DNA from 4 places in the Salinicoccus sesuvii genome. Region 4 is predicted to be linked to each of the others. Evidence: riboswitches for the same ligand, from Rfam matches in the RefSeq annotation. Region 4 holds a riboswitch; each other region holds the start of a gene.
The links. Region 4 has a riboswitch for thiamine pyrophosphate ahead of tenA (thiaminase II). Riboswitches for the same ligand answer to the same signal wherever they lie in the genome.

Region 1 (7,817 bases), on a different contig from region 4:
AGATTGATTTATCAATCTGGTTTCATCCGGACACTATAAAGAGAACTTTATGGACAGGGGAATAGTATGTAGTATTGTTCCATAGCAGGCTGTCTAGAAAAGCAGGTCGAAAACTATGGGTAAACTAAACACACGTAACCTATGCAGATACGTCTATCTGCTGAATGCCAAAGTGGATCATCTGGCAGAGTTCAATACTAGCCAGGGCGTACTAACCCGGGAACAGCTGTATATCATTGAAATGGTTGCTGAGGAGCCGGGACTGACTCAAAAAGTATTGATCAATCGATTGAAGCGGGAGCAGACCTCCATGTCACGTGCTGTACAGAAGCTCGTCGACCAAAATTACCTGATTAAGCGACAGAATCGGGATGATTTAAGGGCGTCCTACCTCGAAGTGACTGAGTTGGGTATGGAAGCCTTGAATGAACTCGAAGAGCCGATATGTGAAATGACAGACGGTCTCCTGGAAGATTTGGATTACGAAGAAAAGAAATCACTGACAGACATCTTGAAGAAGATACATCTATGAAAAAATCCCGGCGGAAATGATCATTTCCACCGGGATTTTTGTTATTTATCTTTAACCAGTTTTTTTACGGTCTTTGCTTTCTTCTTGTCGTGCTTGAGCTGATCTTTAACGTTATGGGCATAGTACATGCCGTTTTCCATCATGTAATCGGCAATCCGTGCGTGCTGATTGCTTGCTTGTGTCAGTTGGCGTTTTAGTACGTTGCGTACTTCCGGGGTCGCTGCCTCAGTCAACGCCACTGCGTATGTGCGAACCGCAGCCTTGGCAGTGACGAGCATCTCAGTTGCGATCAGTTCGTCCTTATTGTCTCCCGCTTTTTGAAGTTTCTCTTCGAGTCCCATCCTGTCATCTCCTCCCTATTCATAGCGCTATGGCAACAAGTCTTGTATCTCTTTGATCACTTTTTTAGAAAGCTTCTTTTCCTTGCGTATAATATCCCGAAGTTTGCTGTCTTCGGCAAGTGACTCCATCAAATCCGACTTCAGCAGTGAAGTTTGTTTGACCGTCATAATTTCATGCAACTCGATAGTCTCATGAACCGCGAGTTCTGGTTTTTCTATTGTTTCAGATTTCTTTTTGCTATCTTTTTTAGCCATGTTGCTCCTCCTTTTATTTACTTAAGCAGGGGTAACTATCTAATAAGGGATTACCCCAAGCAGTTGAATGTAAACACCATGTATTGATTGCTTTCTAAGTTATTATAATTTTTAGTATTGACGTTGACGCCACGTCATCGTTCATTGTATAGATGGGAGGGAAATCATGCTATATACAGTGAAGCATCTTGCCGATTTGGCAGGAGTAAGTCCACGCACGCTCAGGTACTACGATAAGATTGGTCTACTTGTCTCAAGTCGGTCTATTAATGGTTATAGAATTTATGACCAAGCGGCAATTGATCGTCTTCAGCTGATTCTCTTCTATCGTTCACTCGGCATACCACTTTCAGAAATAGGAAGAATCATCGATGACCCGGGGTTCAATGTACTCGAAGCGCTCGAAGCGCACCATCAAACGCTTATAGAGGAACAGAGCCGACTTGCTGAGAGAATCAGGAATGTGGAAAAAACAATTCAGTCGAAAAAGGGAGAGGTAAGTATGAGTAATGAAGAGAAATTTGAGGGTTTCAAAAGAGCTGCACTAGAGAAAAATGAGAGCGAATATGGACAGGAACTACGTAACAAGTACGGAGAAAAAGTGATTAAGCAATCCAATAAAAAATGGATGAGCATGACACAACAGGATAAAGGAGAAATGAAGGCATTAGAACAGGAACTAATAGAAGTGCTAAAGGCCGGCACAACAAGTCATTCACCTGCCGATGACCTTTATCGTCGGGCAGCTAAGCTGCACAAGGCGTGGTTGATGTATTCATGGACAGAGTATTCTGAGGTTGCCCATAAAGGACTTGCTGAAATGTATCTCCAAGATCCACGTTTCAACAAATACTATGAAGATATCGCGCCTGGAGCAGCATCATTCCTGCGTGATGCAATCGTTGAGCATATGTAATAAAGGGAGGTCTGCCTTAGAGCAGACCTCCCTTTATTCAAAGATATCCCCGGTCATATCTATAAGGAGTCCGTGTTGTGAGACTGTCATCAAATCACGATAAATGTGGTTTAATGGATGATCCTTCATAACGACATCCATACCAAGGTGGCGGAATAGGCTCTGGACACCGTGGACTCCATGATGTGCGACATACTTACTGGTTTTAGCGATGTCGTCTGATTGAATCAGCTGACCGTTCTGGTGCTCAGTCCAGGACGTCTCCACTGCCTCGTAAAAATCCTTCCTTGCATCCAAAAAAGCAGTTTCATATTCGTCCAGTAACTGCATTGCATATATAAACCGTTTGGGTGATTTCTCTATCCAGGTGGCTTTTTGTTTTTCCAAGTGCGCACGTGCAGCATCAAAGAAGTGTCGTGTAATACCAATGGCTGTAGCGGCAATGTTAGCCGTAGCAAAAGGTTCGAATGGATAATGATAGACCGCATTATCGTAATGGAAGTGAGGTGCAGCTACATCGAAGCGATAATTTGCTTTGACGTGTGCCGCTTTCACATGGATGGTGTGGCTGCCTGTAGCGCGAAGACCGAAGGCATTCCAATCACGTTCGATTTGGACCTGGTCTGGTGTCAAAGCGAATGCACGTACTAGTCCATTGTCCGTGTCACCGGATTCAATTCTACAAGTAACCGTAAATAGGCTAGCGTGGTCTGCGCCACTCGCGTAAGGCCAAGTGCCATCGATGAGGTAACCGTCGGGTGTCTTTTTTGCAACCCCAAGCGGTCGGTCACTGCCAGCAATATAGAAATCCCGAACATTAAAAAGTGTTTCGACTACGTGGGGATTCATAACGGTCGCAAAAAATCCTGCCCCGGAACCGATCTGAACCAACCATCCGAAGCTGCCGTCAATATAGGCAGTGTCTTCAAAACACTTTATAGCTTCTGGGAAAGCTGTCATTCTACCACCGATTGTATCCGGTACGAACAGTTTAAACAGTTGTTGGTCGTAGATGAGTTCAAGCACTTCGGGATGGAGCATGCCACTTTCCTCCATTTCAACGGCGTGCCTACGGATCGTTTCAGTCATCGATTGCTCAACCATCTCGATTACCTACTTTCAACATCTGATAGATTTCATGCTTTAACTGATTGAACGTCGCATCCAGTGTGATGTCGTGGTGGCGCGGGCGTGCAAATGGTACTTCAATCTCTTTTAGAACACAAGCAGGCTTATCGGACAGGATAAGTATGCGGTCTGACATGTAGAGTGCTTCTTCTATACTATGGGTGATAAATAGCACAGAACGTCGGTCCATCTCCCAGATCTTAAGCAGCCAGTCTTGCATGTCGAGGCGTGTCAGTTCATCCAATGCGCCAAAAGGTTCGTCAAGTAGCATGAGCGCTTGGGGACTGAGCAGGGAGCGAATGAAGGCAACGCGCTGGCGCATACCACCCGACAGGACATCGGGGTAGGAAGACTCATATCCACTGAGTCCTGCACGCTCGAGCCATTCTCTAGCTGCTGTCTTATCGACCTTGCCAGTGATTTCTTGTACTAGTACTACATTGTCCAGAATCGTCCGCCAGGGTAAGAGTGAATCTTGTTGAGGTAGGTAGCTGATGTGTCCCCGCTTTCCATTGACTGATTGCCCTTCGATGGAGATGGATCCTCCATCGGGTTCGAACAATCCCCCAATCAAGTTGAAAATGGTGCTCTTACCACTGCCAGACGGACCAAGCAGTGTCACGAACTCACCTTCGGCAACGTTTAAAGATAAATCATTGAGTACATGGACAGGATTCTGTCCACTGAATGTATGAGTAAGTCTCTGGATTTCCAATTTATTTGCCATCTTTACGTGCCTCCTTCTGATTCGTACTCCATGGCACAAGCCATTTCTCAAGCAACAGAATGAAGCCGAATAATATGAGACTGATTGCCATAATGACGAATATGGCGACAAATACTTGATCCGTACGGAAGGCCGAGGATGCCAGCGTCATGAAGACCCCAAGTCCTTGTTGCGCACCGAGCCACTCTGCAATAACAGCACCCATCACACTGTAGGTCGCTGAAATTTTCAACCCTGAAAAGAGATAGGGGAGGGCACTCGGCCACTCGAGCTTAAAGAATATCTGCCAGCGCGACGCACCAATCATCTGCATATAATTTTTCAATGTCGGACTGGTCTGCCTGAAACCATCAATCAGTGATACCGCGACGGGGAAAAAGCAGACGAGGGTAATGATCAGAATTTTAGGCAGGGCACCGAATCCGAACCATAATACGAGCAGTGGTGCCAACGCAATGATTGGGATGTTCTGTGAGAGCACCATGAGCGGGTAGATACTCTGCCTTGCCCGTGGCATGAGATGAAGCAGCACCGCAAGCAGAATGCCGACAGAAACACCGATGGCAAAACCACCGAGCGCAATTTGTATCGTCGATAAGGTGTGGCCGACCACTCTCGGATAAATAGCGATGGCTTCTTGGATTATTTGGACGGGACCTGGTAACATCCACGCCGGAATATCGAAGATGCTAACACATAACTGCCAGATGATGAGTATTAAAAGTATTGCCATAACGGGTGGACCAAATCGCCACGGTGCGTATCGTCGCATCTACTATGCCTCCAATCTACTCGTGGCCAGGCAGAAATTCATTCGTGAACGCTGCTTCGACATCGAGTTCTGACTCAATCAATTCGTTTTCAAACATCCAGTCACTATAGTTCTGCCAGACCTCTGGTTCTTGATGTCCCCAGTAGGGTGCATCACTTTGATAGACATCAGCAAGCCATTCTTGACTTGCTCTGACAAGATCCGGATCTAGATCGGGTTCAGCTTCAATCAAATGCTCAGCAGCGGCCTCCGGTGATTCAATCGCAAATTGATAGCCTTCTGCAGTCGCTTCAGTGAACGCCTCTACAATTTCGGGATCACTCTCAATCAGACCCTCGTTCGTGATGAGCACTGGCGTATAGAAGTTGAGCGCTTCTGAGTATTCGGTGAAGTCGATCGTATTGAGTGGGAAGTCGCGCAGTTCTGCTTCGACACCGGTCCATCCGTAGTAGATCCAAGTAAAATCGACATCACGCTGTACCGCCGTGAAGAAGTCGGTATCTCCGATGTTTAGGTTATTCACTTCACCAATGTCAGCACCGTCTGCCTGCATGATGGAAGCAATCGTTGCCTCCTCGATTGGTGAACCATAGCCTCCGTATGTCTGACCTTCAAGATCGGCCGGTGTCTCAAGATCTTTTTCTTCGGGTGATGCGAGTACAGAAGTGTTATCCTGAATAATCGCAGCAAGTGAAACAATATCTACCCCTTGCAGGCGGGCCTGGGTGACGTTTTCTTGGGCACTGATGCCAAAGTCTCCATTACCAGTCGCCACTGTCTGTTCTGCACCGGCTTCACCAGGTAGAACGATGTTAACATCAAGTCCATGTGCTTCATAGAATCCTTCTGCCTGAGCAGCATAGATGCCTGTGTGGTTTGTATTCGGTGTCCAATCGAGGACGAAGGTAATTTCTCGGAGTGCTTCGGTATCAGATGCATCATCACCCGCATCACTGCCGCACGCCGATAGAAAAATAGCGAGCATTACAGGAAATAGAACTTTTTTCATATTGAAGCTCCTCTCAAATTAGCGATGCCCAATATCCAGAAATGTAAATCCGGACAAAAAAGACACCTTCCGTATCTGGAGGCGTCAAGAACAGTCAAGAATGTATACGTATACCGTAGATTCTCTACACATTCCCTACGCTGGTATTATCCAGATCAGGTCCAAGGGTCAGGTCTTGCCTTCTCAGCCTGTTCTAGGCTCCCCTATGCATCAAGTATTAAATTGATAGCTCTATTATACCACGATGCAATCTCGCATCCAACAGAGGCAATAATAAAAAGCAGTCTTACAAGGCACTAGGCTATGTAAGACTGCTTTTAAATTATCAGTTTGCGAGAGTTCTTTCCATATAGACATGTGGAATACCAGCATCTTCGAATTCGTCAGAAGACACGGTATAGCCAAGCTTCTTATAGAAATCAATGGCATGTACTTGTGCGCCGAGTTTAGCGCGTGTATATCCGTTTTCTGCCGCATGATTGTGGACGAATGCCATCAGTTCCACACCAAGCCTCCTACCACGGGCCTCAGGTAGTACTGCCATGCGTTCTATTTTGATTAATCCGTCGGCTGCCGGACGATATCTGACCGTCCCGATAGGCTCTTCATCGATCAGCAGTATGTGGGTAGATGCATCTTCATGTTCATCAACTTCCCGGTCCATCGGTACATTCTGCTCCTCGACGAAGACGCGCTTACGGATGGCAAGACACTGATTGTACAGGACATTGTTATCTGCGACTTTAATTTCCATTTAAACGCCTCCCTACATTGCATTTTTGCGTCTGATGGCAGTGAACTGCCAGAATATCTTCAGCTGCTCTAAATTCCAGTGGGCCAAGCCGAGTGACAAAGCAGGCTGTGTGCTGAACTTAATGCCGTTTGCTTCAGCTGCTGCCAGTGCCAGGTACTGGATGTGTGGTTTTAGCTCTTTGAAAGGTGCAGACAACCGTTCATTCTCCCGAATCCAGTCCATTGGCGAGACGAGTTCGAAAATATTGATGTGTCGGTAGATGTCTGGCATGGCGATGATATAGCACGCTGCATCGACCTCCGGGTTCTTCTGCGATTCAGCGAAGTATCCTCTGATGGAGAGAAACATCTCTTTGTGCTCATGACTCTGGTAGTAGTACGTGTTCTCTATAGCTCCCTGACCACTGTTTTTGATCTGGTCTTCTAGATAATCGAACATTTCATTTATGTTTGTTTCCTTGTCGTAGGTTTTTCTCATAACGATCAGCTCCTAGACTTCATTACGTGCTCTATTGCTTTCGGCACCGTTATACTCCTCTGTACTTTCTTCGTAATACTCTTGAGTATTGTCTTCATAGTTGAACTGTTCGACACTTTCCTCTTGGATACCGTCTACACCATTACCATTCTCAGGTGGCCAATAGTTATCCTCTTCGGTAGTTGGACCTTCTTGTGGTATGCCCATACCTGGCTCCTCTGTAGAAGATTCGGATTGTGGTTCTTCATCCGTCGGTTCTTCAGAGGTTCTATCCATACCTTCTTCACCTTCGATACTTTCTTCAGGATCATCTTCCGGGATATCGAACCCATCTCCGAGCCGGCTTTGGAAGCCATCTCTCATGAAGTAAGGTTCCCAATCGGGTCTAAATTCATCCAAGTAGTAGTCATCCACAAACTGGTAGGGAACGATGTAGTCGGATAGGCGGATGTTCATTAGGTCGTAAGGTTCCGGTGGATCGAGTTCAAGTATTTCCCTGAGCGTTTTAGAAATCAGGTATAGATGTTCCTCGTTGGCCCAGTAGAAATATGCACCGTTACGCTCGAACCAGAAATCATCACCGCGCAGCTGTGTTGTATCGAATTCTATACTATTGAAAGAGTAGTAGGCGGCAAGACTGCGGATTTCCTTACTCGACATATTATGTTTGGTGTTATCAGCAACTACCTCAATCAGGTCATCCAGCTTTGTCAGTGCACCAGTACTCTTCGCTTTGCCAAGTATTTTCTGAACCAGCTCGAGTTGACGTTGTCCACGACCAAGATCGGTGTCGATGCGGCGGCTTCTGACTACCGCTAGGGCTTCCTCGCCATCGAGTTCCTGGAGTCCTTCTTCGAGAACAATCTTTTCACCGCGGTCAGTCTGATTCGGTTCTTCCATATCGAA
Region 2 (7,817 bases), on a different contig from region 4:
CAAATTGAAGACAACATATCCCTGACCGTCCTCATTTGGAACGAGTGTACCGGCACGGAACGGCTCTTCTCCTTTTAACAGCCATACTTGGTAAACTTCATCTTCATTCAGGTTATTGAAATTGGATGCTTCCAAGACGAGTGTCTGCCCCGTGGCACTTTCGTGCATCGCCACTCTTGCGTCCATATCAAGTGCTTCGGAAGTTGGTGAGAGTGGAATTGGATTATCTTCCTCAAACAGAACCTGTGCCAAATCCTGTGTCCCTTCGTTTCCCGACAGCATATAGACATTACCGAGGAGTGAAAGCAAAAGGGCAGCGGCTGCTGTGATGAACGGTATTCTATACGATCTTTGTTTCTTTATTGGTTGTATCTTTCCTTCAGGCACGGGCGCTTCTTCAGAGAACACATTACTAAGCACACGATCCTTCATACCTTCAGGGGGATCGACAAGTGGCACTGTTTCCATCAGTTCAGCATTCAGTATTTCCCATTCGGCGAGTTCTTCCTGGCACGTTACGCATGTTTCAAGGTGTCGCTCGAATGCTTCTTTTTCTTCTGAATCGAGCTGACCATTATAGTAGTCGATTAAGAGATCACACGTTTCATTGTGATTCATCGATTGTCCCCCCTTTCTTTACGGTTTCAATATTTTTCTTTAAATGCTGCAACGCCAGGCGAATCCGGCTTTTCACTGTACCGAGTGGCATATCAAGCGATTTGGCAATCTGGGAGTGGGAACATGCTTTAAAGTAGAACAGCGTGATGATACGCTGCTGTTCACTACTTAAACTGCGCATGGCGCGCTCTATCATCGCTTTATCCTCACCGGCTTCAACGGCTGCTTCGACTGGCGAATTTTGTTCATTTTGAGTCGGATCAATATCATCTCTTTCATCGTACTCGTAAGTATCAATTTTCTGCCGCCTTAAAATGTCTATTGTGGAATTGCGTGTCAAAGTGATGAGCCAAGTTGACAGTTTGCCTTTGTTGGCGTCATATCCCCCTTTTTTGCGCCACACTTTGAGGAATACATCTTGTACGACCTCCTCAGATAGTTCTTTGTTCGACGTCATCTTATAAGCATATGAGAAAAGCAGTTTTTCGTACTTCACATACAGTGATTCGAGGGCATTCCGATCTCCGGATTGTATTTGTTCATACAGTTCGGTTTCTGTCCGCGTCATAGTTTTCTCCTTTGTTTGAAGTCTTCATACCATTATATACATAGAAGGAGAATTCGTGAATAAGGAATAAAAAAGAAAGCTGACACAAGGAGTCTAGCTTTCCTCAGAATTGACGAGTTCAGTATAGACCACCCAGCGGTTTGGTGTGCCACCGACATCGTAATCATAGGGACCTTCACAAGTGATCAAGTTCAAGAGGCTGCGCTGGGAATAGCCGAATATTTTTTCGACCGGTGCTTCATCAGCATCGAATAGTTGTTTATCGTATACTTCAAACGTCAACTGTTCGCCGGATTCTCCGTAAACGATGACTTCATCGCCCGGTTCCAGTGTGTGCAGTTGCTTGAAGACACCCGGATTAACCGTATCATCAACATGACCGGCAATCACCGAATTGCCCGGGGCACCGACTTTATATCCGGGTTCGTACCAAGACGTATCGTGCAGTGATTCCGGCACGGCCATCTCGCCGTTATCAAGGAGTCCCAGGTGTTTGACCGATGCATCAACATCGATTGATGGTACCTCGATTCTTTCCGGGATAATGCCTGCCCGTTCATCTTTGATGATTTCAACCCGCTCTTCAGGGGGGATTGGCTCTTTGGTTTCATCCTCGTTTGTTTCTGTTTCAGATTCCTCTGTCGTCTCTTTTGTCACTTCCGCTTCCTCACTCGGTTCCTCAGAAGTCGTGGCTTCAGACGCCACACTGTCTTCAGCACTATCATCACCAGCTGGGCTGCCACAAGCGGCGAGCACGAACAGCATTATAATTAGTAAATATCGCATGGAATCCACTCCTTTTCAAGTCATCATCATTTAGTTGTCTAGTATACGCAGGATTTATGTGTTTGGATCACTTTTTAAGTTGTCCAATGGACGCTAATGGTGAACATTGTGTGTCAAAACGCTATGCGTCTATTGTGAATCACCTAATATGAGGCAGGGTGCCACTACTAGAGCCGAGAAGAGTATGCATTAATCATTGGCACACTACTATAAATCATCTATATTAAAAGGAACCGTTCTATAAACAAGGGGGAGACATATGAAATTTGAACAGGAATATCTAAATCTTATCAAAACCAGATTCCAGGAAGTCAAACGGCTCGGCGACCGGACACTCGATCAGTTGTCTGAAGCGGATCTCCATTGGCGATATAATGAAGATTCAAATACAGTTGCGATTCTCGTCAAACATTTAAGGGGAAATATGTACTCCCGCTGGTCCGATGTTTTCACGACAGACGGCGAGAAACCGGACCGGCATCGCGATGGCGAATTCGAGGACGATTTGAAGACGATGGACGACGTTCTATTGGCGTGGGAAGAGGGCTGGCAGCTATTCTTAAATACGTTAGCAGAGTTTTCACCTGAAGATCTGCTGAGAACCCAGAAAATCCGAGGAGAAGATCACACAATACTTGAGGCAATCGAACGCCAGCATACTCACTATGCTTCCCACGTTGGGCAGATGATGTTCATTGGTAAGCAACTAAAGCTAGCTGACTGGCAGTCTTTAAGTATTCCTAAAGGTCAGTCAGAACAGTATTTGAAGCGAGAAAAATGAAAGGCGCCACGGGCGTCTTTTCGTTTATTGAGGGGGAATCAAATGAAACCGGACGCACAACAGCTCGATTTATACATAACAGATTCTAAAGAGAGACAAAAACTGTACCGCCGGACACTTCTAATTGTTGTATTGTCGCAAATTTTTGGTGGCGCCGGTCTTGCAGCAGGTATCACGGTGGGTGCATTGCTGGCCCAGGATATGCTCGGTACGGACGCACTCGCAGGTCTGCCGGTCGGTCTATTTACGCTTGGTTCAGCGCTGTCTGCACTGTTGGTAGGCAGGCTATCTCAAAATAAGGGCCGCCGGGTGGGTCTGAGTATGGGTTTTGTGGCGGGTGGACTTGGGGCAGCAGGGGTGGTGATAGCCGCAATTATAGAAAGTCCACTGCTGCTTTTTCTATCGCTGTTCATCTATGGTGCCGGAATCGCAACGAATTTGCAGGCACGATATGCGGGTACTGACTTAGCAGAAAAGCACCAGCGTGCAACCGCAGTCAGCATCGCGATGGTCAGTACCACGCTCGGTGCAGTAGCGGGGCCCAATCTGGTGGAAGTGATGGGGACATTTGCTCAAGCTATCGGCGTACCGGAACTTGCAGGACCATTCATTCTGGCGTCAGCGGCATTTACCTTGGCGGGGATTGTACTATTCATTTTTTTGCGTCCCGATCCTTTCAAAATTGCACAACGCATTGAAGCGGAGCGCAAACGGATAAATGCCATCGATGATACTGAGCGGACAGTCAACGACCAAAATGGCATTGTTCTTGCTGCCTTCATCATGGTCATCACACAGATTGTCATGGTCTCTGTGATGACGATGACACCGGTACATATGGGACATCATGGGCATGATCTAGGTGCTGTCGGCATGGTGATCGGTTTTCATGTTGCAGGGATGTATCTGCCTTCTCTTTTTACAGGTGTATTGATTGATAAGATCGGCAGGGGCGCAATGACGATTACAGCTGCAGTGGTTCTACTTAGTTCTGGCATTATCGCGGCGACATCTGGTGAATCGCTCGCGCTCATCATTGCGTCACTGACATTGCTCGGTGTCGGTTGGAATCTCGGTCTGATCAGTGGCACTACGATTCTGGTGGATGCGACGATTCCGGCTGCGCGCGCCCGCATCCAAGGCACGGTGGATGTTTTAATTGCGTTATCCGGAGCAGCAGGGGGCACATTGTCCGGTATGGTTGTGGCTGGTGCAAGTTTCGGCGCACTTTCACTTTCAGGTGGTGTTGTCTCCTTATTGCTCATCCCGGCACTCTATTTGATCCGCAGGAAAAGATGATCGAGAAAAAAGAGGTTACCGATATCACGATAAGATGCTGCCATTATTTTAGAGAATTACGTACATGCCACTGTCTAACAAGAATACGGCGGTTTTCTAATAGTATTACAGAAAGAATAGACCAGGATGGATAACCACCCTGGTCTTTGTCGTGCGTCTATTTTCTACTTGAAGGACTGTTTGCGGAGATGGTGAAAGTCATGGTCGTATGGCTGACAGCTTCCTGTACGCTGACAAAAGCTTCTTCCATGGCATTAAAAATATCGTTCACTTCCCCGTCAAGCCGAGTGGAGTAGTGGCTCGGACTGACTGTTACGCCACGTGCTTTTGATAGATCAATTTGTTCGTAGATAACATCCATATATTTGGTTGTGTTCATTGGATAGAGGGCAAACTTGCATCCGGCTTTTTGATTGATACCAATAGTGTTTGCCGCATTCATCCGCTCGGCATCTGTATCCATATACGTATCACCGGAAGCGTCGCCTGGGCATCCGATTGAGAAAGTGCCACTCATTTCCACATGCTTTCCGGTTTTTGCCGCATGCAGATAAACTGCTTTAACCACGTCAAATACATGCTCTACACGGCCACGCACACATGTAGTCACGTCATCCGTGTCACGCCACACTTTCGACATATCTGTAGTGTCCAATGATCCGAGGATAATATTTATAAAATCATCACTCATCACACTCAGATTGAACTGGCATCCCGCGATTCTCTCAGTTCCACATTCTATTGTCATAAATCATACCTCCAAAAAATATTTGTAAATAAAAAGCTGCACTTCCCGAGGGAGTGCAGCAAATGTATAGAAGGCTTCATATACGCGCCGCACTTTCCCACGCTGGTGTTATCCAGATCGGGTATTGAGGGTTCGGAATCTCCGTCTCAGCCTTTGACAGCGCCCCTAGTGCAAATCGGTATGCAGTTTTTATTTCATTTTTAATGATAGGGAATATGTACATGAATGTAAAGTGAGAGTGCTAATTCAATCAGTAAGCTGGCTTCAATATTTTTTACAAATTTTATTCAATGTGCATATAATAAGGGTATATACTAAACATTCTGACTAATTTCAGAAAGGGGATATAATTAATGAATATAGAAATGATTGAAGGATTGCGCAACAGGAAAGACTTATTGACATCAGAGTGGATCATAATATCATTGGGCTTCAAAACTAGACGCGCGCACGTTTTCAAAGTGAAAAACAACAATTTTCTCCGAAAAAAGGTTAAAGAAGAGATAAAGAAGTTATCAGACCTTGGACATGTCACCGAATGGCTCAAAGCAGACTTCATCACTTCTGAAGAGGCCGTTCAATTTTCTTCATTACTCAAAACGATGCAACAGACGCGCCGTAACTATATTGATTTCGGCATTGCTTTTGATAAGCATTACGCCCTCGCGTTCTTACCGGAAGAAATTAATGCCAATGCATTTGTTAGGCCTGTCCCCGGAGATAAGAACAAGATGTTCGTCTGTGAGAAAAATATCAATACATATCTTAAGAAATACAAGTCCTATAAGGGTGTCTACTTCCATAAAAAATATTTGAACAAGTCAGTCGTCAAGTTCCAGACGAGAGGTTACTTGCTTGAAGACGATAAGATGTATGAGCTGAATTCTGGGGGGGACATGCACGGCGTCAGGAAGATTGGGGGGCATCAGAAAAAATCCGAGTACCGTAGGTTAATCCAAACGGCTACCCATTATTTAAAAGACCAGATAGATATCAACGGAAAGTACGAATATGGCAAGTTCCCCCACTTTGATAAACGAATCGCGTTTTATAATGTGCTTCGTCATACTTCTTCCACTTACTCTCTATTAGAAGGCTTAGAATTCTTAAACGACAAGAAGGGCATTGAATGGGCTAAACTCACAATCGATCATCTGCTTGAGCACTTCCTGTTTATCGATCCAGAAGATCCGGAAGCGGCTTACATTTTTGATAACACAAATGACATTAATGAAATTAAACTTGGACAAAACGGCGTCGCACTTATTACCTTGACCAAGTACATGATGATGACTGAAAGTGACACATATATAGATGTGGCGAGAAAAATCGCTAAAGGGACCTTGCGTATGATTGGGGACAATGGGGACACAGTTCACGTACTCAACTATCCCGACTTAACTGTAAAAGAGGAAAACAGAGTGATCTACTACGACGGTGAAGCAGCGTTTGGACTGATGAGGCTCTACCAGATGGATCAAAATCCGAAGTGGCTCGAAAATGTCGAGTTGTTGTTCGACCACTTCATTGCCAATGACTACTGGAAAAATTCGGATCATTGGCTCAGCTATTGTACATACGAGCTGACAAAAGTGAAGCCTGAAGAAAAGTATTTTGTGTTCGGATTGAAGAACGTCGCGCGGCGTCTTGATTTTATATACCAACGAGAGACGACTTTTCCGACATTCCTTGAAATGTTGATGGCCGGCTACAAGATGGTTGATTTAATGAAGGAGAGGGGCATGGATGAGTTAATAGATGCACATCTCAATCAAGATCAGTTCGAGCGCACAATCGAGAAACGTGTCGATTATCAGAGAACAGGCTACTTCTATCCGGAAATTGCCATGTACTTTAAAAATCCAGGAAGTATTCTCGGAAGTTTCTTTATCAAGCATCACGGATATCGTGTAAGGATTGATGACGTCCAGCATTATATTTCCGGCTATATACAATATATGAATTTTTACAAAATTAATAAATAAATTACTTAATTTGTAACATTTCTTCTAAAAATCTGATATCATATGTGTTGAACATTAATTATTTACACAATAAGTAATTAATGTTTACTTTTTGTAAGCACTTGACTGAATATTCATATTATGAGGAGGAAGAAGATGTCCCGAAAACATAGTAAGAAGAAACTCAACAATTACGATTACAAAAAGGCATTTAAACGCAAATCAGATATTTCATTCAGAAAAAAAGCAGGTATGGCCTTTATAGCCGCAAACTTGCTGATTGCTCCTGCTGCTGGTACATACCTTGGAGAAGCTCTAGGGCAGAACAACGTAGCAGAAGCGGTATCGCTCGCAGAAGTACAGTTATTAGAAAATGTAGACGTGAATGCAACACTAACTGAGCCTGTAGAAGGTCAACCGTATAACTTGAATCTTAGATTGAATGGTACAGGAATTAACGTGGATGCGGTGAACCCTGATGAAACAGTTGTATTTTACGCGCCTGAACTTGCCGGGCAATTGACCCCGATAAACACAGCATATGTACAGGCAGATATACTGCCGCTGACTCTCGAAGGTGACCTACCTGCTTTGGACACAGCTCTGCAAGGCTTACAATCTGATCTTACAGGTATTGTTACTGGACTAGTAAATGACGTTGACGCCACACTCGGCATATTGCCTTCTTCTATTATTGAAATAGAAGGACTCACTGAGTTGAACGCGGCTATCGACAACTTAAATAACATAAACGATGCTTTGGCTGATTTACTGTCATACCAAGACCAAGTGGCCTATACAGTTAGCCCAGAAGGTTATATCGTAGTCAATTTTAACGATGGGCTTGGGAATTACGTAGAGACAGCGGTCAGAGATGTAGTACAAGCTGCATTGAATGATGTCTCTGTCGCAGCTAACAATCTTGATATAAACGTGCTGGGTGATGCTGATTTGCTTGGCGATATACTGGGTACGTTAACGGATGATGTACTGCAACCCGCAATAGGCTCACTGACTAGTAGTGTCGCTCAAACTTCTGATAGTTTGACTTCT
Region 3 (7,817 bases), 200 kb from region 4:
CCCTTATGCTACCTTCTAGTCTTCTTTACGGTTCGGCATATTTCTCATTGCCGCTCCGGTTTCACCTTCCAAAATGTCCCCGCCTGTAGAAGTGATAATTTCGTTTGTCACGGTCTGACTGATCGCATGTGAAACCATCTGCAACAACTCGTTGACCTGGCTCTGAGATTCTTTGAACTGGTTGACAATCGGCATTTCATCAAGCTCCGCTTCAACCTTCTTGATCTTTTCCTCAGTCATCTGATATGCCCGTTCCTTACCGTAGTTCTGGAAATTGACAGCCTGTTTCTGAAGACTTTTTAGACTGGCCATCTTTTCACGGACGTCTTTGTTCTCATGTATCTTTGCTTCAGCTTTTTTAAAGAAATCAACCTGCTCTGTCTCAGCAATCATACCGCCGAGCGCTTTTGCTTCTTTTACTATCTCGTCTTTCGTATACATAGACCTTCCACCTTTTCCTATTCTGACACCGGAGGCCCGGCATTATTCTGTCATCATCCGCAAAAAACCAGGCGAATCAAATCTTATATCAGTATATCTGTTTTTCCTGCATATTTCAAAACTATTTGGCTGTTTTTCACCTGGCATCCCGTGTCGGAAATGGGCTATACCACTGTCCAAGCTGAAAGGCACTGATAACCACAAGAATGATGATGACGACAAAAAGGATATCCCGGATTGAGAACGTAGTTCGATGATAATAGGTCCTTGGCCCATCATCGAATCCTTTTGATTCCATCGCAATACCGAGGCGATAGGCTCGCCGTATACTCTGGCTCAAAAGTGTGATGATCGTGGTAGAGAATCCCTTATAGCCACTGACGTATTTCCTATGGATCAATGGCTTTCTTACTTTGCGGGCGCGTCTTAGTGACATGTATTCATTACCGATGATCGGTACCATGCGGATTGCGGCCATGAATGCGTAGGCAAACTTCGGTTTTAAGCCCCCTTGCTGCATCAAGCTGTAGAAGACATCCGTCAGTTTCGTAGTGAAGACGACAAGTGCACCGAATAGCGATAATACTATGCCACGCATCATGATGTGGATGCCACGGATGGTGCTTTCTTCTGTGATGTGGATGATGCCGAATCGAACCAACGTAGTCGTACCATCACCATAGAAGATCATATACAGACTTGAAATCGCACCGAAGAAAAATACAGTTGAAACAAGTAGTAAGAGATATCTAATTTTCACTCCACTCAGTACAAACAGCAGCACCAGCATCAGGAGGGACAGGTGGAACAGATGGTTCGGATCGTGGATGAGTAGAACCGTCAGGAACAAGCAAGCGGCAATCAGCATCTTAGTGATCGGATTGACTTCATCTACAGGGGTGCTGTAGTAACGTATCGCTTCTAGCATCGCCCTGCACCTCTTTCTGTAAGTATCCCACCTGCTATATGTAGCCGTCTTGACGGATAACGCACCTTAATCTCTTCATCATGCGTAATCATGATAATGGTTGTCCCCGACTGGACCATGTCGTGCAGCATTTCAATCAATCGGAACGCATGACGCTGATCCAACCCAAAAGTGGGTTCATCCAGAATGATGATTTCAGGAATACCGCCTGAAGCTGTCGCAACACTCAGCCGACGCTTCTGACCTGTCGAGATTTCAAGCGGATGCAGATGCTGTATATTCTCCAGACCAAGTCTTTCGAGCAAGGCTTCTGTCCTCTGCTTGGCTTCTTTCTTATCATAATGGAGTTCCAGATTAATAAATACTTCGTCAACCACCGTATTTGTTATAAACTGCATTTCAGGATTTTGAAATACTGGATAGACAGCGCCTTTGTATTGCTTCGTCCGCTTCACTCTTCTACCTTTAAAATAAATATCTCCCTCAGACGAAATCAGTTTCATCAAAGCAAGGAGCAGGCTTGTTTTGCCTGTTCCATTATCCCCTTCAAGTGTAATCCATTCACCCTTCCTGATTTCAAGACCGGCGATATCAAGTAGTTGTTTTTTTCCACGCCTAATCTTAAGGTTACGTGCTTCAAGCAACGTTTCAGACTGCGCTTTTATATCGGGAAGCATCGGCGCATTATGCCAGGACTCCGGGTGCCATACACCAAACGCATCGAGCGCATCACGATGGTTTCTGAGCATCACGTCTGGCGATGCCGTGCTGTTTATCTGTCCGGCATCATCCATAAGAATAACCCGATCCACCTTGTCCCATATATCTTCCACACGATGTTCGATAATGACTACGGTGCGATCCCCCCACATTTTATGGATTGTCTCCCACAGATGGGCAGCGGAACCGTCATCGAGCATGCTTGTCGGTTCATCAAAAAATAGTGTGTCTGCACGCTGTAACAATGAACCGGCTATGGCCAGTTTCTGTTTCATACCGCCGGATAGTGTCTGAATAGGTGTATCTGGTGCCACATCGAGACCGACTGTATCAAGCGCCTCTTTAATCTGTTGGTCCATCTCTTCTACTTTGACCTGTCTGTTCTCCATGACAAAGGCAAGTTCCTCAGAAACTGTCGGCATCGTAAACTGGGCATCCGGATCCTGAAACACATAGGCACCGGACTCCGCGAGCTCTAGCTTATCCGCTTTTATCGGCACCTGGATGACGTTTGGAATGAGACCGCCAAGCACATTGAGGAGTGTACTCTTGCCGGAACCGCTTGGGCCGACAATGAGTACCTTCTCACCCTCCGCTATTTCCAAGTCTAGATCGGTAAAGAGTCGACTCTCAGCCTCTGGAAATTTCAGTCTGAGCTTTTCGACTGTTATGGCCATTGTTATAACCCTTCATCCGCCGGCATTTTGCGACCGACAAGTTTCAGCACACCGGTTCCTCTCAGCCCTTTATAAAGTAGATATGCCAAACCACCGGCTATGAGTGCACCACTCAACACTCTAAAGCCGAACATGAGCATAAGATTCCATGTCGCTAGCTGACCAAGGTAGCCGTAGTACCAATCGAGCGGCAGTGTAGACAGCGCCGCTGCTATACCTGCAGTGACTGCAACCATGAGCGACGTACTCTTATATTTCACAATCGCAAATACAATCTCACATGCCAGTCCTTGGATCAGTCCATAGACAATCAGCATTATATCGAACTGCAACAGGACGATTGTCTCACCTGATGCTGCCGCAAACTCGGCAATCAGTGCAACGCCTGGCTTCCTAATAATCAGATAAGCGACTACCGCTGCAATAAACCACATGCCATAAAGAAGCTGATTTAAATGCAAGCCGAGTGGCTCCAACGCTGTATAGACCCCACCCCATATCGAGTAGATGAACGAGAACACAAGCGCAACGACAACTGTAACCAGTACATCGGTGAGCGTCAGACTGTTCCTTTTTATCATACAAAAACCCCCAAATGATATTTCCCAAATAAAAAACACACCACTAGCGGAGTGGTGTGCATATTTGTAGGAAAATATGCCACTTCCCTACGCTAGTATGATCTAGATCAGGTAATGAGGGTCATTCTCAGTCCAAACGGACACCCCTAGTGGTCGTTTCTTATTCGGTTGAACTTATCTTAATACATTTCAAGACTTTTGTGAAGTTATTTATTATCAGACACCATTTGGAAGTAGCGTCCCTTTTGTTCGAGGAGTTCCTGCTCAGAGCCATGCTCAACCAGTTCACCCAGTTCCATAACAAAGATCCTATCGACCGCTTTGATGGTGTTGAGCCTGTGGGCGATAATGATACTTGTACGGTCTTTCATAAGACGCTCTAGTGCTTCTTGAATCTTGAGCTCAGTCACAGTGTCGATGCTGCTTGTCGCTTCATCAAGTAGCAGGATGGCAGGATCTGTGATCAGGGCCCGGGCAATTGAGATCAACTGCTTCTGCCCCTGTGAAATGAATCCTTCATCCGCTTCAAGCACAGTATCGTAGCCATTTTCAAGTTCGATGATGAACTCATGTGCATTGGCAAGCTTCGCCGCTTCAATGACCTCTTCATCAGTGGCATCAAGCTTACCATAACGTATATTCTCCCTGATAGTAGACTCGAAGAGATACGGATCCTGCAACACAAACGCCGTCTGTGAACGGATGGTCGAACGGGCATAGTCAAGGATATCTTCTTTGTCTATTCTGACCTGCCCCGAATCCGTTTCATAGAACCTTGCAAGCAACTGCATCACTGTCGTCTTGCCTGCCCCGGTGGAACCAATTAACGCGATGGATTCTCCCGCTTCTATCTTGAAGCTAAGATTTCTGATCGTTGGTGTCTGCTGCTCGGGATCGTAGGAGAAGGAGACATCATCGAATTCGATTTCACCTTCTAAAACCTTGTCTTCAATTCCTCCGTTATCCTCTTCTGTTTCGGAATCCATGATGCCAAATACTCGCTCCGCACCTGCAATGGCAGATAGAACCTGATTGAACTGGTTGGAGAGATCGGCAAGTGGTCGTGTGAACTGCCTTGCATATTCAGCAAAAACAACAATTGTTCCGATAGTGACTACATCGTTGCCAGAGAGTGCAAGTAATCCACCGACACCTGCAACGACGGTAAAACTGATGTTGTTAAGCATATTCATCACTTTTGGAATGAACCCGGCGTATAGGAAAGCCCAGAACGTGATGTCTCTAAGTCTTCCAGCTTTTTCATCGAAGTTCTTGATCGCTGTCTCTTCTTGGGAGAACACTTTGACGATTTCCTGGCCTGAGACCATCTCCTCGATATAACCGTTCATTTCACCGGTTGCCCGCTGGCGTTTCTTGTAGAGGGGGCCAGTTCTTCGGGTGATGAAGCCCACAGCTAGAATCAGTACTGGAATAATCAATACTGTAAGTAGTGTCAGAAGTGGGCTCAAGTAAATCATGACACTGATTGTACCGACAAGTGTGACGACACTCGTTGTAAACTGTATAAAAGAGGTATTCAACGTCTGCGAAATGGTTTCGATATCGTTTGTCATCCGGCTCATCAATTCACCATGCTGACGTTTATCGTAAAACCTTACAGGCAATTTCTGCATATGAGAGAACAATCTGGAACGGAGTTTGTATACTGTACGCTGTGACAGTCCGACCATCATGAACGCTGCCAGGTACTGCGTTGTTGAAAGCAAGATATAGACCACAAGTAACAGGATCAGAATCGAAGCAAGTCCGTCTAGTTGGCGCTGCACAAAATAATTATCAACGATTTGGCCGACAAGATACGGCCCGACGATACTGAGCAAGCTGGTCAATGCTACAAGGATTATTATGGCATAAAGCAAAACCCGCTCTTCGTTGATGAAGCGCCACATTCTTTTAAGTGTTCCCCATATATCATTGGCACGCTGGTCTTCTTTCTTTTTCTTGCGTCCGATTTCCTCTTTTTGAAGGACCGGTTCATTGCCGAATGGTCTTTTGATAAAATCAATCATCCAGCTGTCCCCCTTCCGTCTGCGATTGCACAATGGATCGGTATAGATCCGATTCTTCCATAAGTGTCTCATGCGATCCAAGTGCACTAATCTCGCCACCATCAAGTATAAGGATGCGATCAGCCATTTTTGCAGTGACTATCTTTTGCGTGACGATGATTTGAGTCGTATTCTCTTCCTTGATAGCATCCCATAGCGCCGATTCCGTGCGGATATCTAGAGCCGAAGTACTATCGTCTAAGATCAGTATACCCGGTCTTCGGACGAGTGCGCGAGCAATGGATAGTCGTTGCTTTTGCCCGCCCGATAACGTCACGCCCCTTTGGCCGACACGGGTTTCATAGCGGTGATCGAATGTATTGATTGAATTGTGGATTTGTGCCTTTTGTGTTGATGTGAATACTTCCGCTTCTCCCGCTTCAAGATCTCCCCATAAGAGGTTCTCGAAAATACTGCCTGAGAACAATACAGCAGACTGTGGTACATAACCGATGGTCTCACGGAGATCATCTTCGTTCCAGTCTTTTGCATTGATGCCATTGATATAGACATCCCCTTCTTTTACATCATACATTTTTGGTATAAGACTAAGAAGTGTACTCTTGCCAGATCCTGTACCACCCATAATGACAAGTGTCTCATTCTCTTTAACTTCGAAGTTGATGTCGCGGAGAACATACCGTGTTGAACCTGGATATTTAAAGGAGACGTTATCAAATTTCACTGTGCCTGCCTGATCCACCTTGCTGATTTCTTTATTATCGTTCACTGCCACAGGCGCCTCGAGCACTTCCTCCATACGTTCACTGGAAGCTTTGGCACGACTGAATGCGATGATGATGAAAGCAAACATTGAGAAACCACTCTGCATGCGGAGTGCATAGTTGACGACGGCGACAATCTCACCAACTTCAACGCTGTTACTCTGAAGCAAATCAGAAGCCATCCATAATACGACGAGTAGACTGCCGTTTATAATCAGAAGCAGTACAGGCATGATGGATTCCATCAGCCTCAGTGCATACACTGTATCATCACGCAGACGACCCGCGACTTTGCTGAACTTGCCGATTTCGAACTCGCCACGGTCATTTGCCTTAATTAGTCTGACCGCTTCAAGGTTCTGTTGGATAAAACGGTTGATTTTATCCAGTCGCTTCTGGACTCTTAGGAAAATCTGTCCACCCTTACGGGCTGTAAAGAAAAGAAATATCAATAGGACTGGTGTTAAGAAGGACAGATAGAAACCAAGTGTCGGATTGACGACAAACGACATGATAAGTGACCCAATAACAAGTAACGGTGCCCTCAGAATAATTCTTAATGACATATAGAGTAACATTTCGACTTGTAAGACATCCTGGGTCATGCGCGTGATGAGACTGGAAGTTGGGAATTTCGATAGTGTTGCGAGCGTGAAATACTGGACTTTCCGAAACAATGCCGTTCGCAAATCGTAACTGAAACGCGTGGCGACCTGACTCGAGAAATATGAGTTACTGATTCCACTTAGAAACGCTGCCATACTAATGGCGAACATAACCAGAAGATAAAACCAAACGGTATCTATATCCTGTGCCACGATACCATCATCAATGACTTTTGAAATCAGATAAGGCTGAAGCAACTCAACAGCAAGTTCGATGAACATGAAGAAGAGAGCGACTGCAATGAACCATTTGTATTTGAGCGCGTATTTGAAGACTGTAATCAATTGTTCCACCCTTTTCTTTCGGTTACCGAAGTAATATATCAATTATGACATAATTCAAACTATTTTAATAGAAAAAATAAAAACCTGAAGCCCGAAGCTTCAGGTTTTTGATTTAGCGGAATTCCGCCATGAGTTCATCGAATGTTCCATTTTCAAGTTTCATTTCTTTTTTAACAAGTGGCTGGTCTAGATATCCTTCAATGTTCTCTTGGTAGGATTTTGCTTCCTGATCATGATAGATGATACCCTTCAGTCGACCATCATATTCCATGACGTGCTGCATTGCATTCTTTGGATCCTGATAATCAAATCCTTCAATGTCCTCGACAGCTACCAGATTCTCCTTGAACCAATCGTAAGTGTTCACCTTATTGTATGTTACACATGGACTGAAGACATTAATGAAGCTGAACCCCTTATGGTCCATCGCCTGCTGGATGATGGCTGTAAGCTGTTTAATGTCTGAGCTCACACTTTGAGCAACAAAAGTCGCCCCGCTTGCTAGTGCTGTTCTGATTGGTTGGATCGGATTCTCTTTTGACCCTTCCGGTGTCGTCTTCGTCACAAAACCTTTGCCTGAGGACGGAGAAGTCTGTCCTTTCGTCAGGCCGTAGACTTGATTGTCCATGACGATATAAGTGATATCGATGTTTCTTTTCAGTGCGTGGACGGTGTGTCCCATACCGATTGCGAAACCATCGCCATCTCCACCTGAAGCGATGACTG
Region 4 (7,817 bases):
GGCTATCGCAGTTGCAACATTAGTGTTCAGAAACAAATTCACAGAAGTTGAAAGATCTTCAGGTCCGACAAATGTAATCATGGGTGCATCGTTTATCACAGAAGGTGCCATTCCATTTGCAGCAGCTGACCCGCTCAGAGTCATTCCGTCTATGGTCGTCGGTTCTGCTACAGCAGGTGCACTCGCCATGGCGTTCGCAACATCCATCAATGCACCACATGGTGGTCTGTTTGTTGCTCTGACAATCGGTGAAGGAAGAGTCATGTTCCTTGTCTCACTTCTCATTGGTACAGCCATTGCAGCACTAATGCTCGGTCTACTGAAAAAGCGTATCACTCAATAAAACCAACCCCGCATGAAATATCATGCGGGGTTTTACTGTAAACATCCATAAGTTTACTATTTTCTATAGGTAAATAGTCTGACGATGAATCCAAGTGCGGCCACGATGGTGATTGCGCCGAGTCCAACAAGAGCAAGAATCTGTCCTCTACTCGGCGTGCTATCATTCATAAGGCTAAGCAATCCTGTAATTGCAGCAATCAACACTATACCTATGAGAATATACATCACACTCTTATTTTTAGACATTGTATCCTCCTTCATCATCTCAGTGTTCCACTTTTTATCATATATCCACCTTATCATACTCAAAACATCATATAAAATGTACATGTACTCTACATATATGGGATTTAATTTAAGTAACTTTAAAAAAAGTGGACGAACTCCGACTAAGCACTGGCTATTGCCACTCTATGAATTTAAGCCCGTTTCAAAAGTGGACATCTATGATGATATTGATCTCGGCATCGACTCTCGATTCGACTCCTAATTCTCATATATATTTGACACAACGCTATAGGAAATGATCTAGGCTCAACTATGACACTAAAAGAATCAGAATATATCATTATAGTTTGACTTTTCAATATGTATTCATTAGTATTTAAAATAATCGAATAGCAATACCACTAGGGGTGCGATTTTGCTGAGACAGCCACAAGGCTGATCCCTTTGATCTGATCTGGATAATGCCAGCGTAGAGAAGTGGTTTGGTTGAATACACCATCTCTTTCTACTAAACCCACTTCCTATGCTGGAAGTGGGTTTTTAATTTATAAGAGGAGAGATTAATATGCTGAGTGAGATTTTAAAGAAAGAAACCGAACCGATGATTGAGGCCATCTATAGTGATGCGTTCATACAGGGACTGATCAGAGGAGACATTGATGATGCCGCAGTTGCACATTATCTGCGTGCAGATTCATTATACTTAGATGAGTTCGCAAAACTTTATGCGTTGCTGATATCGAAAACAGAGTCTAAAGAGACAGTCAGATTTCTGATGGGGCAAATGGCTTTTTTAATGGACGGTGAAAGCGAGGCGCATGAAGTCCTGGCACATGCGATAAACAGATCGTATGCCGATATAATAAAGGATGGGGAATGGTATCCTTCCGCAGACCATTATATAAAACATATGTATTTCAATGCTTTTACTAGAGAGCATATTGCGTACGCAATCAGTGCAATGGCGCCTTGTCCATATGTATATCGGAGAATCGCCGATATGGCCCTTGCGCGACATACATTCGAAACGGATCATCCTTATAGGAAGTGGTTTGAGTTCTACGTCAATGATATGGATGACACGATAAATGTCATGTTCGATATTATGGATGATGCCGCTAGATCCATGACCGAGAAGGAGATCGACGTACTCAAAAAGAATTATATAGAAAGCACAGAACATGAGAGACGTTTCTTTAATATGGCAGCGACAAAAGAAGAGTGGACTGGAGTGGGTACACATGCCTAAGTTTCCAATTGCATTGACCATAGCCGGCAATGATCCAACAGGCGGTGCAGGCATTTTAGCTGACAGTAAGACATTTCACGCACGCGGGGTATATGGCATGGCGGCTGTAACATCGCTGACTGCGCAGAATACTATGGGGGTCCAGGATGTCTTTAATGTTCCTGCCGAATTTCTTGAAAAGCAACTGCATAGTATTTTCTCCGATGAATTGCCACACGCGATGAAAAGTGGCATGATCGCAACAGTAGATATGATGGAAATCGTTGCACAAACTGTAAAGAATCATGATATCCCCTATGTTATCGATCCCGTCATGATTGCGACGAGTGGCGATGCACTGATAGAGGAAGCGGCAATTAATTTTCTAAGGGACACACTTATTCCCACTGCCATAAGCGTGACCCCGAACATCCATGAAGCAGAGAAGATAGCGGATAAAAAAATAGAAAGTACTGAAGATGTAAGAAGCGTCGCCAATATTTTCTTAAAAGAGCTTGGTGTTCAGAGCGTCATCATTAAAGGCGGTCACCTTGAGGGAGATGCTGTGGATTATCTATTCACGAGAGATGCTACGATGGAGCTAAGTACACCGCGTATTGAAACATCGAATACGCACGGTACAGGTTGCACGTTCTCTGCAGCAATTACAGCAGAACTTGCCAAAGGAAAGTCACTCGAAGAGAGTTTCAGTGTTGCAAAGAAATATATCAGTTCGGCAATCGAACATAATCCTGGAATTGGTAAGGGCAACGGTCCCGTAAATCATTTCAGCTATAAAGGAGAATAGCATATGAAGCGTATAGAGAAATTAAGGACAGAAAGTCCATTGGTTGTCTGCATCACCAATGATGTCGTCAAAAACTTCACTGCCAATGGTATGCTGGCTATAGGCGCATCTCCCATCATGAGTGGAGAAATATCAGAAGCGGAAGACCTGATGAATGTGGCTTCTGCACTGGTCGTCAACATCGGTACAGCAGATCATGCGAAGGTGGCATTGATGCATGGTATAATGTCAGCAGCCAACGAAAAAGGCAAACCGATCATATTCGATCCGGTCGGATACGGTGCTTCCAGTTTCCGAGTCAATACTACGGAAGATTTGCTTAGCCGTCACGAGGTTTCGCTTATTAAAGGCAACGGTGGTGAGATGCTTGCACTATCCGGTGCAAAAAGCAGTCTTAAAGGTGTTGACTCCACAGAGCAGACAGATACAGCGGAGATTGCCAAAGCGGTATATAATAGGTTCAACGTTCCTGCTCTTGTTACCGGCAAAGTTGATGCCCTTGCAACAGAGGATGGTGTAATCACTATGTTCAATGGCCATAGTCTGCAAGGAAAGATTACAGGATCAGGATGTTTGCTTGGTGCACTGACGGCTGCTTTTATTGGCATTGAAGATGATTTCAGTGCCGAAGCAGTAGTCGATGCGGTCAGTTACTACAACCTATGCGCAGAATGTGCTGCTGCCCAGATGAACCGTCCAGCACCGGGAAACTTCATAAGTCATCTGATCGACGAACTCTATCTCAGTGAGGATGCGCTCCTTTTGGACAGGAATGTCAAAGGTCTATGATGAAGCGGGAGACTCTGAGGCTCTATTTCATCTGTGGCAGCAATAATGTGGAGGGCGATCCACTGTCAGTCATTGAATCCACACTTATGCATGGAGTGACCATGTTCCAGCTGAGAGAAAAGGGAGCAGATGCACTAAAGGGTGAAGCACTCATTGATTTTGCGACAGAAATTGGATCACTCTGCAGAAAATATAATGTGCCTTTCATCGTGAATGATGATACGGTACTTGCGGAGACGGTTGGCGCCGATGGCATTCATCTTGGTCAGGATGACCAGCAGATCGCATCGTTGTCATCGTATTTCGATGATAAAATCATTGGGCTATCTGTCAGAGATCAGATTGAACTTGAACAGAGTGATGTCTCGAATGTCGATTATATCGGTACTGGGCCGGTGTTTCCGACGAATTCTAAAGACGATGCAGGCAGTACCATCGGTGTCGAAGGACTTAAAGAAATGAGAAGCAGGATCGGTGAACTGCCAATGGTGGCCATCGGTGGCATCAATTCTGAAAACTTCAGTTTGTGTCTCGAGAACGGTGCAGATGGCGTCTCTCTCATATCGGCTATCGCCGAAGCCAAAGATGTGGGCCGAACAGTAGTCAGTTTCTTGAGTTAAAAAGCAATACAAATTAGTGACGGATATTCAATTACTGCTGAACAAACACAGTCCTTTAAATGGAGTAATTACGCTCCATTTGAAGGACTTTTTATATATCAAGAGTATTACAATTTAACAAGAAAATTCCTCCAATTTCTTGCTTCACCAAACTAAAATGAGTATGAAGACAATAAAAACTAAATGATGATTTTAAAGAAACCAGGGCTACATTAGACTTCTTTAAATTTGATAAACGCTTTAAGTAGCTGATGTATATCGTAAAAAATATTAAAGTTGCATATAAACTATGAGGATAAACAATGTAGAACAAAAGAGGGGAAACGCGGATATTAATTTTATGCGATCTATTACAATATTGATGGATAAAACTGCAACTTTAGATTTTCTAACAAGCCTCATTATTTTCATCCATGAAATGTTGAGCTACATTTGTTTCAATTATATACTAACTTATATATGTTAAATTTTTCAAAATATAGATAGAGGGTGACGTATTGAATATAAAATATGGATATGAATCTTACCTTAAAACTATTGGTCAGATGAAGAGCGATACGAAAAAAGAGCAATGGTTTGAGTACTATTTAATCTACAAAGATGTCTTTGATACTATATTCAAATACTTATACATGAAACCTGTCGATTCGATGCTTGAAATTGTGGAGCACACTAACTTTAGCAAGATTACTGTGCAAGCAGATTTTGGCATACACAACAGTGAATTGTTAAGGTTAGAAGAAACTCTTAAAGCATGTAGCAATTATTACGAATTTAAAAAAATATTTAACCTCTATGTTCTTGTCGGAATTGGTCATATAGATGGCACGGCGCTACCATCTAAAACGCCTTTTATTTATCTCGGATTAGAGCGGCTTCAAGATAGAGATATAGAATTACTGATTCAACACGAATTCAATCATATGGTTAGATTCTGTGATAGTAGTGAATTTATGACTGCCACTAAACTGACAGTAGGCCAATTGGTAGTTGCGGAAGGTCTTGCAACGTTAGCTCCTCTTGCGATGAAAAACGAAATATTATCTGAAGAAGCCCTCGCAAAGGCGCTTTTTATGAAAAATATTGAATATGAAAAGTTGAAAAACAATTATAATAATATTGAGAGAAGTATTATCCGGGACTTCGATAAAGAACTCTCACCTAAACTTATGTCAAAATACTTCATGAAAAATGGGGGAGAATTTGATAGAGCCGGTTATTTTTACGGTATGACTATCATAAAGACTTTAATGGATAAAAAGAAGTCCTTACCCGAGCTGACTTACATGGATACACGTACTATAATGTACTATTTTTCTAAAAATTGAAGATAGATTTAAAATTTAAGTTTTATTTTTTGGCCGTTAAGCTTAATCATCTACGTGAATAATCGATTCAATTAAGCGTTATGTTTTGATTTAGATAGTAACGCGGCCTCTTATTACGATTGGATGTAGTTAATCAATACTAAAAGTTTGATTCTAAAATACTGCATTCGCCATAGTATAAATATTTACTGAAATTAGTTGAGACTAGGAAACTCACTTCCATAAGAGGTGAGTTTATGTATATAAATAAAATATTGATCAATCCGTAAAAATGTTTAATATTTAACATCTTTCAAATAAAAATTCAAGTGAATACATAATATATTAAGAAAATACTATTATAGTTAATTAAAAGCAAAAATATGAATAAATTATATTTATATAATCATATTGTTAAAACCTACTTCTAAAAATAGAAGTATTTAAAAAGGGGAGCAACAATATGATTTTATGGGCAATACCTTTAGGGATTGTAATTGGCATCATGTCGGGTTTTTTTGGGATTGGTGGAGGATTCATACTTACTCCTGTTTTAATGTTGATGGGCTTTTCTCCAGTTGTAGCTATCACAATTAGCTTACTTTACACCATAAGTACTTCTTTATCCGGAGCTTGGGTTCATTTTAAATTTAAAAATATATACTGGAAAGCAGTTTTATTTTTATCGATAGGTGGAGTTGCTGGGACTCAAATAGCGCGCCCAATTGTAATATGGCTTCAAAATAGAGGAATAGATGAACTTGCGATACCTATTATCTACTTAGTTTTGCTCGCATATTTTAGTATTTCGATGTTCACTAGTAAAAATAAAGATCAGGGCGATTTAAATAATAACACGCCAAGATGGATATTTTTAATGTTAGGTATAATAGGTGGTGTTGCTTCATCAACTTTGGGAGTGGGTGGAGGTTTCATTATGGTTCCGCTACTAATTACTTTAGCCAAAATCCCACCTAAATTGGCGGTAGGAACCTCTCTAGTAAGTATTACTTTTATCGTTGCTATTGGCTTCATCTCCTATGCTTCAAGTACACCAATAGATTACATACTTGCATTATATTTAATAATTGGCGCGTTGATCGGAACTCAAATTGGTCCGAGACTTACAAAAGTCTATTCTAATACCCAAATTCAACATTTATTGGGTGGGCTCTATGTAGTAACGTTCATAAGTGTATTATTCAAATTAATAAACTTAAGTCTAGTCGGATTAGTTGTTCTATTATTTTACATTGCTATGGTTTTAGTTTTGTTCATCTTTAAAATTTTTAGACAAAAGGAAAATAAGGTGGCCAATTTAAGTTAGTTTTATTTTTAGATTATTCAAAATTACTGAAAAATGGATTTAATATTAATAAATTGCTAAAAAGACTAATTAAAAGCAAAAAAATAAAAGGTCTAGAAAATATAATATGTTTATTCGTTTTAGTAAGCGCTTTCTAAAATAAGTATCTATTTTTATAAGACTGCTAAAAAACGATCTTCGTTATAAGGGATAACAATTTACAGACACCTTTAGAAGAAAAGACAAATTAAGGGGAGGCTCTATTTAACATGTTTAAAATAGACCAGGTTTCATTAAAAGAACGATTGAGTTACGGTTCAGCAGCATTTGCATCTAATTTGATTTTTGTTATGGTTTCTACTTATTTACTTTATTTCTACACTGACGTTTTTGGAATTAGTGCAGGTATTGTGGGCACTTTATTCCTGCTCGTAAGATTTCTAGACGGATTTACAGACCTAATAGCTGGATATACGATTGATAAGACGAAAACAAGGTGGGGGAAATGTAGACCTTATTTCTTATGGCTCGCGGTTCCTTTTGCTTTTGTTGGGGTGCTTGCTTTTTCAAGTCCAGACTTAAGCGAATCAGGAAAGATCGTTTTTGCTTACGTTACATACATTCTGCTTACTTTGGTTTACACGTTTATTAATCTACCCGTTTCTGCTATGCTTCCGAGTATGTCGAACAACCCTGCAGAACGACATGAAGTGACATCGATACGAATGATATTTGCTCAGGGTGGTGGATTTATTGTCTCAGTTTTCACATTGCCTCTAGTAGCTTATTTAGGTGGCGGAGATGATGAAAGAGGATTTATGCTTACTATGGCTGTCTTCGGTGTAATAGGGTGTATATTATTCTTTATTGCCTTTAAAAATACCAGAGAAAGAAATTACTACGATAGTAAAGAAGATGTTACTGTGCGTGAAGGGTTTAGAGCCTTCAATTTGCCATGGCTGATTATATTCATTGCCAAAGTATCTTTTTTCTTTATCTTTATTATTCGAAATCAAGCAACAGTGTATTATGTCAAATATGCTTTTAATAGAGAAGATCTTGTGCCGGTTATCATGGCTTTGAACTTTTTAACTATTATATCTCTCTTATTCATACCTATTATTACCAAGCGAATTGGTGGTAAAAAAACAATGCAATTGGGGATAGTTATCGCAATCATTGGCTC

Region 1: it holds a riboswitch for thiamine pyrophosphate, as region 4 does, so the genes downstream of both, ACFOJ8_RS12690 (ABC transporter substrate-binding protein) here and tenA (thiaminase II) in region 4, are expected to answer to the same signal.
Region 2: it holds a riboswitch for thiamine pyrophosphate, as region 4 does, so the genes downstream of both, ACFOJ8_RS05655 (YkoF family thiamine/hydroxymethylpyrimidine-binding protein) here and tenA (thiaminase II) in region 4, are expected to answer to the same signal.
Region 3: it holds a riboswitch for thiamine pyrophosphate, as region 4 does, so the genes downstream of both, ACFOJ8_RS07635 (ECF transporter S component) here and tenA (thiaminase II) in region 4, are expected to answer to the same signal.

What each region holds. Positions count from the first base shown of each region.
Region 1 is NZ_JBHRWV010000012.1:64,428-72,244, forward strand. Features, by position in the region: gene ACFOJ8_RS12655 (MarR family winged helix-turn-helix transcriptional regulator) at 116-532, shown strand; gene ACFOJ8_RS12660 (spore coat protein) at 574-873, opposite strand; gene ACFOJ8_RS12665 (spore coat protein) at 901-1,128, opposite strand; gene ACFOJ8_RS12670 (MerR family transcriptional regulator) at 1,295-2,044, shown strand; gene ACFOJ8_RS12675 (acyl-CoA dehydrogenase) at 2,078-3,133, opposite strand; gene ACFOJ8_RS12680 (ABC transporter ATP-binding protein) at 3,141-3,899, opposite strand; gene ACFOJ8_RS12685 (ABC transporter permease) at 3,889-4,671, opposite strand; gene ACFOJ8_RS12690 (ABC transporter substrate-binding protein) at 4,688-5,680, opposite strand; TPP riboswitch at 5,796-5,895, opposite strand; gene ACFOJ8_RS12695 (GNAT family N-acetyltransferase) at 6,006-6,434, opposite strand; gene ACFOJ8_RS12700 (DUF2538 family protein) at 6,447-6,911, opposite strand; gene ACFOJ8_RS12705 (LCP family protein) at 6,924-7,817, opposite strand, start outside.
Region 2 is NZ_JBHRWV010000006.1:8,189-16,005, forward strand. Features, by position in the region: gene ACFOJ8_RS05630 (anti-sigma factor) at 1-618, opposite strand, end outside; gene ACFOJ8_RS05635 (RNA polymerase sigma factor) at 605-1,186, opposite strand; gene ACFOJ8_RS05640 (class F sortase) at 1,280-1,972, opposite strand; gene ACFOJ8_RS05645 (DinB family protein) at 2,232-2,753, shown strand; gene ACFOJ8_RS05650 (MFS transporter) at 2,796-4,052, shown strand; gene ACFOJ8_RS05655 (YkoF family thiamine/hydroxymethylpyrimidine-binding protein) at 4,210-4,800, opposite strand; TPP riboswitch at 4,878-4,977, opposite strand; gene ACFOJ8_RS05660 (poly(glycerol-phosphate) alpha-glucosyltransferase) at 5,154-6,785, shown strand; partial or broken gene ACFOJ8_RS05665 (adhesive domain-containing protein) at 6,921-7,817, shown strand, end outside.
Region 3 is NZ_JBHRWV010000007.1:362,648-370,464, forward strand. Features, by position in the region: gene ACFOJ8_RS07620 (RicAFT regulatory complex protein RicA family protein) at 16-441, opposite strand; gene ACFOJ8_RS07625 (energy-coupling factor transporter transmembrane component T family protein) at 578-1,369, opposite strand; gene ACFOJ8_RS07630 (ABC transporter ATP-binding protein) at 1,363-2,766, opposite strand; gene ACFOJ8_RS07635 (ECF transporter S component) at 2,769-3,347, opposite strand; TPP riboswitch at 3,415-3,505, opposite strand; gene ACFOJ8_RS07640 (ABC transporter ATP-binding protein) at 3,554-5,377, opposite strand; gene ACFOJ8_RS07645 (ABC transporter ATP-binding protein) at 5,370-7,091, opposite strand; gene ACFOJ8_RS07650 (2-oxoacid:ferredoxin oxidoreductase subunit beta) at 7,204-7,817, opposite strand, start outside.
Region 4 is NZ_JBHRWV010000007.1:164,267-172,083, reverse strand. Features, by position in the region: gene ACFOJ8_RS06645 (PTS fructose transporter subunit IIABC) at 1-343, shown strand, start outside; gene ACFOJ8_RS06640 (hypothetical protein) at 400-591, opposite strand; gene ACFOJ8_RS06635 (hypothetical protein) at 689-835, shown strand; TPP riboswitch at 967-1,066, shown strand; gene tenA (thiaminase II) at 1,139-1,822, shown strand; gene thiD (bifunctional hydroxymethylpyrimidine kinase/phosphomethylpyrimidine kinase) at 1,815-2,609, shown strand; gene thiM (hydroxyethylthiazole kinase) at 2,613-3,398, shown strand; gene thiE (thiamine phosphate synthase) at 3,395-4,018, shown strand; gene ACFOJ8_RS06610 (DUF2268 domain-containing putative Zn-dependent protease) at 4,516-5,346, shown strand; gene ACFOJ8_RS06605 (sulfite exporter TauE/SafE family protein) at 5,789-6,652, shown strand; gene ACFOJ8_RS06600 (glycoside-pentoside-hexuronide (GPH):cation symporter) at 6,901-7,817, shown strand, end outside.